Regions from separate parts of the Pseudomonas cavernae genome, predicted to be linked through region 2. Evidence: predicted binding sites of a transcription regulator. Region 2 holds the regulator's gene; the other holds the start of a gene.
What was found. Region 2 encodes sigma-54, which starts transcription at its own class of promoters, with help from an activator protein. Its sites were predicted from a motif close to ANTGGCATNNANNTTGCTNT; they were not measured.
Positions count from the first base shown of each region.

Region 1: a site for sigma-54 is predicted at 1,751-1,770, ahead of glnK (P-II family nitrogen regulator). Genes of this name have one in related genera too.

Region 1 covers NZ_CP032419.1:4,745,603-4,750,010, reverse strand. Annotated here, with positions in the region: gene D3880_RS21620 (YifB family Mg chelatase-like AAA ATPase) at 1-1,276, opposite strand, end outside; gene D3880_RS21615 (accessory factor UbiK family protein) at 1,310-1,570, opposite strand; gene glnK (P-II family nitrogen regulator) at 1,966-2,304, shown strand; gene D3880_RS21605 (ammonium transporter) at 2,338-3,669, shown strand; gene D3880_RS21600 (secondary thiamine-phosphate synthase enzyme YjbQ) at 3,843-4,268, shown strand; gene sutA (transcriptional regulator SutA) at 4,344-4,408, shown strand, end outside.
Region 2 covers NZ_CP032419.1:4,071,995-4,076,402, reverse strand. Annotated here, with positions in the region: gene rapZ (RNase adapter RapZ) at 1-156, opposite strand, end outside; gene ptsN (PTS IIA-like nitrogen regulatory protein PtsN) at 169-633, opposite strand; gene hpf (ribosome hibernation-promoting factor, HPF/YfiA family) at 649-957, opposite strand; gene D3880_RS18545 (RNA polymerase factor sigma-54) at 1,040-2,548, opposite strand; gene lptB (LPS export ABC transporter ATP-binding protein) at 2,690-3,415, opposite strand; gene lptA (lipopolysaccharide transport periplasmic protein LptA) at 3,415-3,975, opposite strand; gene lptC (LPS export ABC transporter periplasmic protein LptC) at 3,962-4,408, opposite strand, start outside.

The sequences.
Region 1 (4,408 bases), 670 kb from region 2:
TGGCGCAGCCCTGGCGGCGCAGTTGGCGCTGACGCGCGGCGGCGACCCGGGCGGCGACGCTGGCGCTGTCCTGGCCGGGTTCGGCGGGGGCCTGCAGCGAGGTGCTCTCGCGCGCCACGGTGAGGTGCAGGTCGATGCGGTCGAGCAGTGGCCCGGACAGCTTGCCGCGGTAGCGCTGAATCTGTTCCGGGGTGCAGCGGCAGCGCCCGCTGGGGTCGTGCAGGTAGCCGCAGGGGCAGGGGTTCATCGCCGCCACCAGCTGGAAGCGCGCCGGGAAGCGCACCTTGTCGCGGGCCCGAGCGATGACGATATGGCCGCTTTCCAGCGGCTCGCGCAGCACCTCCAGCACCTTGCGGTCGAACTCCGGCAGCTCGTCGAGAAACAGCACGCCCTGGTGCGCCAGGGTGATTTCGCCCGGCTGCGGGCGGCTGCCGCCACCGACCAGCGCCGGCCCCGAGGCACTGTGATGCGGCTGGCGAAACGGTCGCTGCGGCCAGGCCTCCAGCGGCGCATGGATAGCCACCGAATGGATCGCGGCGACCTCCAGGGCTTCCGTTTCGTCCAGCGGCGGTAGCAGGCCGGGCAGGCGGCTGGCCAGCAGGGTCTTGCCGGTGCCCGGCGGGCCACTGAGCAACAGGTTATGGCCGCCACTGGCGGCGACCAGCAGGGCGCGCTTGGCCGCTTGCTGGCCCTGCACCTCGGCGAGGTCCGGGTAGGGCGGCGTCTGCCGCAACAGGCCCTGGGCCTGATAGGGCGCGAGCGGCTGGCTGCCGTTGAAGTGGGCCGCCAGTTCCAGCAGATGCTCGGCGGCCAGTACGCTGAGTCCCGAGGCCAGGCTGGCTTCCTCGGCATTGGCTTTCGGCACTATCAGGGTGCGTCCCGCCGCGCGTGCGGCCAAGGCGGCCGGCAGCACGCCCTGCACCGGGCGCAGCGCGCCGGACAGCGCCAGTTCGCCGAGGCATTCGCTTTCGCTCAGCGCCGCGGCGGGAATCTGGCCGCTGGCGGCGAGGATGCCGAGGGCGATGGCCAGGTCGAAACGCCCGCCGTCCTTGGGTAGGTCGGCAGGCGCCAGGTTGAGGGTGATGCGCCGTGGCGGAAAATCGAAACCGCAGTTGAGGATCGCGCTGCGCACGCGGTCCTTGCTTTCCTTGACGCTGGTTTCCGGCAGGCCGACCAGCGCCAGTGCGGGCAGGCCGTTGGCCAGATGGGCTTCGACGCTGACGGCCGGCGCTTCGACGCCGACCAGTGCGCGGCTGTGGACGATGGCCAGGGACATGATCACTCCTTGATCAGTCCCGCCGGCTAGGGATTAGCTGGCGGGTGGATTCTGCTTGGCTTCCAGCTCGGCGACCTTGGCCTCCAGTGCCTCCAGGCGCGCGCGGGTGCGCGCCAGCACGGCCATCTGGCTGTCGAACTCGTCGCGGCTGACCAGATCCAGCTTGCTGAACGCGCTCTGCAGCAGGGCCTTGAACTGGCTTTCCAGCTCCGCGCGCGGCAACGGGCTGTCGCCGCCGAACAGGCGCGCGGCGTGGGTGCTGAGGGCGTCGAGCAGGGATTTGGGTGGCAGCATGGCGGGGGTTCCAGTAATGACCGCCGCAGTGTAACACGCGGCTAGCGGGTCAGGATTTGCACGCTTTTTGAGCAGCCTCGGTGGCGGCAGTGCACCGTTGTTGTGCGAGGTTCACCGGCGTACGGCCGTACCAGGGCGGCCCTATGCCAGTAACTGCCTGAAAAACCTCTTTTTAGTCGACATGGCAAGGTTTCTGCTTAGACGCCTGTGACGCATGCACTGATGCAGTTCGGTGCACGAGGCGAAGCGGGGGAGCTGTTTCGCCGGAAGCGATTGGTTGCTGTCGGAGTGGCCAAGCTAGGGCGCCCGATGCGTTACAAAGCCAGACACTGCGCTTAGACTTGAGCCGGGTTCGTTTTTCCTGGGGCAAGTCCACCAAAACGGGAGAGAGTTTCATGAAGCTAGTCACTGCCATCATCAAGCCGTTCAAGCTCGACGACGTGCGCGAGTCGTTGTCCGAGATCGGCGTGCAGGGCATTACCGTCACTGAAGTCAAAGGCTTTGGGCGGCAGAAGGGCCACACAGAACTGTATCGCGGCGCCGAATATGTCGTCGACTTCCTGCCCAAGGTGAAGATCGACGTGGCCATCGCCGACGATCAGCTGGATCGCGTCATCGAAGCCATCACCAAGGCGGCCAACACCGGCAAGATCGGTGACGGCAAGATCTTCGTGGTCAATCTGGAACAGGCCATCCGCATCCGTACCGGCGAAACCGACACAGACGCAATCTAAGCCGCCGAACCCCACGCCCCAGGAGAAAACAATATGACTCTGCGTAAACTCGCAGGGCTAGGAGCCCTGTTGTCCCTCGTTACCCCTGGCCTGGCCATGGCGGCCGACGAGGTTGTGCTGAACAGCGGCGATACCGCGTGGATGATCGTCGCCACCGCACTCGTGCTGTTCATGACCATCCCCGGCCTGGCGCTGTTCTACGGCGGCATGGTGCGGTCCAAGAACGTGCTGTCGGTGATGATGCAATGCTTCGCCATCACCGGCCTGATCAGCATTCTGTGGGTCGTCTACGGCTACAGCATCACCTTCGACGTCACCGGTATGGAACAGGGTGTCGTCAACTTCAATTCCTTCATCGGCGGCTTGTCCAAAGCCTTCCTCGCCGGCGTCACGCCAGCCAGCCTGACTTATGCCATCCCGGAAAGCGTGTTCATCGTCTTCCAGATGACCTTTGCGATCATCACCCCGGCGCTGATCGTCGGTGCCTTTGCCGAGCGCATGAAGTTCTCCGCCATGCTGGTCTTCATGGCCGTGTGGTTCACCCTGGTGTATGCACCCATTGCCCATATGGTGTGGAGCGGCAACGGCGGCCTGATGTGGGACTGGGGCGTGCTGGACTTCGCCGGTGGCACCGTGGTGCATATCAACGCCGGTATCGCCGGCCTGGTCGCCTGCCTGGTGTTGGGCAAGCGTAAAGGCTACCCGACCACCCCGATGGCGCCGCACAACCTCGGTTTTACCCTGATCGGTGCCGCCATGCTGTGGATTGGCTGGTTCGGCTTCAACGCCGGCTCCGCGGTCGCGGCCAACGGCACCGCCGGCATGGCCATGCTGGTGACTCAGATCGCCACCGCCGCCGCCGCGCTGAGCTGGATGTTCGCCGAGTGGATCACCCACGGTAAACCGAGCGCCCTGGGCATCGCTTCCGGTGTGGTCGCCGGCCTGGTGGCCATCACCCCGGCTGCCGGCACCGTCGGCCCGATGGGCGCCCTGGTGATCGGTCTGGCCGCCGGTGTGATCTGCTACTTCTGCGCCACCAGCCTCAAGCGCAAGCTTGGCTACGACGACTCCCTGGACGCCTTCGGCGTGCACGGCATCGGCGGTATCGTCGGCGCGCTGCTGACCGGTGTGTTCGCGGCGCCGGCACTGGGCGGCTTCGGCACCGTGTACTCGGAAGAGAACAGCATCCTGGATCAGTTCATTACTCAGTTCCAGGGCGTCGCTTTCACCGTGGTCTACACCGCCATCGTCACCTTCGTGATCCTGAAAGTGCTGGATCTGGTGATGGGCCTGCGCATCAGCGAAGAAGAAGAGACCGTCGGTCTCGACCTGGCACAGCACAACGAGCGTGGCTACAACCTCTAAGCCCGCGCGGCTTGCCCAAAACGCCCGGCTCTGCCGGGCGTTTTGCTTTGTGCGGAGCCATCAGGCACGGTTTTCGTTGGGGTCAGGGCAATCAGACCAAAGGCTCTGGCCGGCGGCCTTTGTTTTTTCTGACGGCGCGCTAGAATGCGCGCCAAAGGTGTGGAGGCTAGGGTATGTGGCAGCAGCGTTTGATCAGCTTGGCTGCCCGCCCGCGCGGCTTTCACCTGATCAGCGATGAAATAGTCGCGGCCCTGTCGGAACTGCGCACTTGCCGCATCGGTCTGTTACACCTGTGGCTGCGCCATACCTCGGCCTCGCTGAGCATCAACGAGAATGCCGATCCGGCGGTGCGCCGTGACTTCGAGCGGTTCTTCAACCGTCTGGTGCCGCAAGAGGCTCCCGGTTACGAGCACAACGACGAAGGCCCGGACGACCTGCCGGCGCACTTCAAGGCCAGCCTGCTGGGCTGCCAGCTGAGCCTGCCGGTGGCGGACGGGCGTCTGGCGTTGGGTGCCTGGCAAGGCATCTACCTCGGCGAACACTGCGATCAGGCGGGAGTGCGTCAGGTTCTCGCCACCCTGCATGGCGAGGCCATTTGAATTTTTCCGGCGACGTTCTATAGCGTACGTAGCTGGGCTATAACTAACCTGCTTTCGCAAGGCATGAGGTTGAACATGAGCGACGAAGATCTGGAACAAGACGAACTGGACGGTGGCGGCGAGGACGACGGCGAGGAGCT
Region 2 (4,408 bases):
TTCGAGCAGCTCGGTGTGCAGCAGGGCGCGTTCGGCGAGTTCCGGCAGCAAGGTGGCCGGCAGGTTGTCGATGCAGTAGAAGCCGTTGTCCTCAAGGACATCGAGGGCGGTGCTCTTGCCTGAGCCGGAGCGGCCGCTGACGATGATCAAGCGCATGAGGAGACTTCCTTAGGAACCGTTCTGAACGTCCACAACGACCTGATACAGGCTGTCGCTGCTCTGGGCATGGCGCAGGCGCTCACGTACGTCGCTGCGGTCCAGCATGCTGGCGATCTGCCGCAGCAATTCCAGGTGTTCGTCGGTGGCCGCTTCCGGTACCAGCAGGACGAACAGCAGGTCCACCGGTGCGCCGTCGATGGCATCGAAGTCGACCGGGGCTTCCAGGCGCAGCAGCGCGCTGATTGGCGCGGCACAGCCCGGCAGGCGGCAGTGGGGGATGGCGATGCCGTTGCCGAAACCGGTCGAGCCGAGTTTTTCGCGGGCCACCAGGCTTTCGAAAATATCTTGGCCATCGAGGTCGGGCAATTCGCGGGCGACCAAGTTGGCGATTTGTTCCAGTACACGTTTTTTACTGCCGCCCGGCACGTTCACCAGGGAACGGCCGGGGGTCAGGATGTGCTCGAGTCGAATCATGGGTAGGGAATGGTGTCAGCGCGCCGGGGCGCCTTGCAGGCGACCCTGCTGCTTTTCCTTGTGCTTGATGAGTTGGCGGTCGAGCTTGTCGGTGAGTAGATCGATTGCTGCGTACATGTCTTCGTGTTCGGCATTGGCGACGACTTCGCCGCCGGCGATGTGCAGGGTCGCTTCGATTTTCTGTCTGAGCTTCTCGACCGTCATGGTGACCTGCACGTTGGTGATTTTGTCGAAGTGGCGCTCCAGTCGTCCGAGTTTTTCGCCGACATAGTCGCGTAGGGTGTCGGTCACATCCAGTTGATGTCCACTGATGTTGACTTGCATACCGCGTTCTCCTTATTGCCGTGTGTAAAAACAGGCTAACGGGCCTGTCACCGGAACACTTTGGCCTGGATCAATGTTGCCGTCACATCAGTCGCTTGCGTTCGCTGGAAGGCGCTATTCCGAGGGATTCACGGTATTTGGCGACGGTGCGACGGGCTACTTGAATGCCCTGTGCTTCCAGTAAACCAGCGATCTTGCTGTCGCTCAACGGCTTTTTCGCATTTTCCGCAGCGACCAGTTTTTTGATGATCGCGCGGATTGCGGTGGAGGAGCATTCGCCGCCTTCGGCGGTGCTGACGTGGCTGGAGAAGAAGTATTTCAACTCGTAAATGCCACGCGGCGTGTGCATGAATTTCTGCGTGGTGACCCGGGAAATGGTCGATTCGTGCATGCCCACGGCTTCGGCGATGTCGTGCAGCACCAGCGGCTTCATCGCCTCGTCGCCATAGTCGAGGAAGCCACGCTGATGTTCGACGATCTGGGTGGCGACCTTCATCAGCGTCTCGTTGCGACTTTGCAGGCTCTTGATGAACCAGCGTGCTTCCTGCAGCTGATTGCGCATGAAGGTGTTGTCGGCGCTGGCATCGGCGCGGCGCACGAAACTGGCGTATTGCGGGTTGACCCGCAGGCGCGGCATGGCTTCCTGGTTCAGCTCCACCAGCCAGCGGTCGTTATGTTTGCGCACAATGACGTCGGGCACCACGTATTCCGCCTCGCTCGACTCGATCTGCGAGCCGGGGCGCGGGTTGAGGCTCTGGATCAGCTCGATGACCTGACGCAGCTCGTCTTCCTTGAGGCGCATGCGGCGCATCAACTGGCTGTAGTCGCGGCCGCCGAGCAGGTCGAGGTAGTCGCCGGCCAGGCGCTGGGCCTCGCTCAGCCAGGGGGTCTTGGCCGACAGCTGGCGTAGTTGCAGGAGCAGGCATTCGCGCAGGTCGCGCGCGCCGATGCCGGCCGGCTCGAATTGCTGGATGCGATGCAGCACCGCTTCCACTTCGTCCAGTTCGATGTCCAGCTCCGGGTCGAAGGCTTCGAGCACTTCCTGCAGGCTTTCCTCCAGATAGCCCTGGTCGTTGATGCAGTCGATCAGGGTGACGGCGATCAGGCGGTCCTTGTCGGACATCGGCGCCAGGTTGAGCTGCCACAATAAGTGGGTTTGCAGGCTTTCGCCGGACGAGGTGCGGGTGGTGAAGTCCCACTCGTCATCATCGTTGCTGGGCAGGCTGCTGGCGCTGGTCTGGTAGATGTCTTCCCAGGCGGTGTCGACGGGCAGTTCGCTGGGGATGCGTTCGTTCCATTCGCCTTCCTCCAAGTTGTCGACCGATGAGTTGACTTCCTGGTAGCTGCTTTCCGCGAAGGACTCGCTCTGCTCGGCGGGAGCACTCGGAGTGTCGGCGCCATCGGCCAGTGGATCGGCATTGTCGAAGTCGTCGCCATCTTCCTGGCGTTCGAGCATCGGGTTCGATTCCAGGGCTTCCTGAATCTCTTGTTGCAGATCCAGGGTCGACAGCTGGAGGAGGCGGATGGCTTGTTGCAGCTGCGGTGTCATCGTCAGCTGCTGGCCCATCTTAAGGACTAGCGATGGTTTCATGGCAGAGGGCTTAGTACCTTATTCGCCGGCGCCGAGGCGCCATCCACTACGGGGCGCCGGGGTGCCGTCAGGAAGCAAATTATATGCCTGATCCTTAGGCGTTTTCCTAGTCTACTGCCGCCTTGTCGCGCACCGGCCGTACTACAGGCGGAATTCGTGACCCAGGTAGACTTCTTTCACCAATTGGTTGGCCAGGATCGTCTCGGCATCGCCCTCGGCGATCAATTGGCCATCGTTGACGATGTAGGCCGTCTCACAGATATCCAGGGTTTCCCGTACGTTGTGATCGGTGATCAGGACGCCAATGCCTTTGGCCTTGAGGTGGTGGATGATCTGCTTGATGTCGCCAACCGAAATGGGGTCGACGCCGGCAAAGGGTTCGTCGAGGAGGATGAACTTCGGGGCGGTGGCCAGGGCGCGGGCAATTTCTACGCGCCGGCGCTCGCCGCCAGACAGGCTCATGCCGAGGTTGTCGCGGATATGGCTGATGTGGAATTCCTGCAGCAGGTTTTCCAACTCCTTGCGTCGTCCGGCGCGGTCGAGGTCCTGGCGGGTTTCTAGGATCGCCATGATGTTGTCGGCGACTGACAGCTTGCGAAAAATCGAGGCTTCCTGCGGCAGGTAGCCAATCCCGGCGCGTGCGCGGCCATGCATGGGCAGGTGGGTGACGTCCTGTTGATCGATGCGCACACGGCCCTGATCGGCGCCGACCAGGCCGACGATCATGTAGAAGCAGGTGGTCTTGCCGGCGCCGTTGGGGCCGAGCAGGCCGACGATCTGCCCACTTTCGATCGACAGGCTGACGTCGCGGACAACCTGGCGGCCTTTGTAGCTTTTTGCCAGGTGCTGGGCTTTCAGGGTGGCCATTACTGCGGCGCCTGCTGGTCGGCGGGTTTTTTCTTCGGTTGGATGACCATGTCGATGCGCGGGCGCGGGGTGGTCACGTTGGTGCCCGTGGCGCGGCCGGCGTTGACGATCTGGCGCTGGGTGTCATAGACGATCTTCTCGCCCTCGAAGGTGTTGCCTTCCTGAATCACCTTGGCCTGGTCGATCAGGACGATGCGGTCCTTGCTGGCGAAGTACTGGATGGTCAGGCCATAGGCCTTGACGATTTCCTTGTCGACCTCCGGTTTCTGCTCGTAGTAGGCCGGTTTGCCCACCGAGGTGAACACGTCGATGTCGCCTTCGGCGGTCTGGGTGATGGTCACCGTGTCGCCGGTGATCTTCATGCTGCCCTGAGTGATGATCACGCCGCCACGGTACACCGCGACGCCTTGCTTGTCGTCCAACTCGGCGCTGTCGGCCTGCACGCGGATCGGCTGTTCGCGGTCGGTCGGTAGTGCCCAGGCGCTGGTGCTCGCAATGGTGGCACCCAGGCTGAAGAGCAGGGGCAGGGTGCGGAGGGAGAACTGGTTAACGAACCTCATGCTGGCCTCTTACGTTGGACAGCAGGAGCACCCGGCTGTCTTTCAAATACGCTTTCATTCCATTAGCCGTGGTCACCCCGTTGGCGGCCTCGATTCTAACGGCTTGCTGGGTCTGCGCATATTCCTTGTCGGGGAACACGGTCATGCGGCTGGTGGTAATGATGGTCGGGCGACCCTTAGCGTCGGTGCGTTCGACGCGTACGGCATCGATCAGTTCGACCTCCTGACCGTTGGGTGACACTTCGGCGCGCTCGCTGCGCACGTGCCAGGGCAATGGCGTGCCACGGTAGAGTTGCAGGTCCGGCTGGGACACTAGGCTGACATCGCTAGCCTTGAGGTGCTCGATCTTGGTCCCGGTCATCTCGTAATGCAGTTTGCCGTCGGCCTGATACTGCACGGTGCGGGCGTTGACCGCATAGAAGTCGATGGCGGT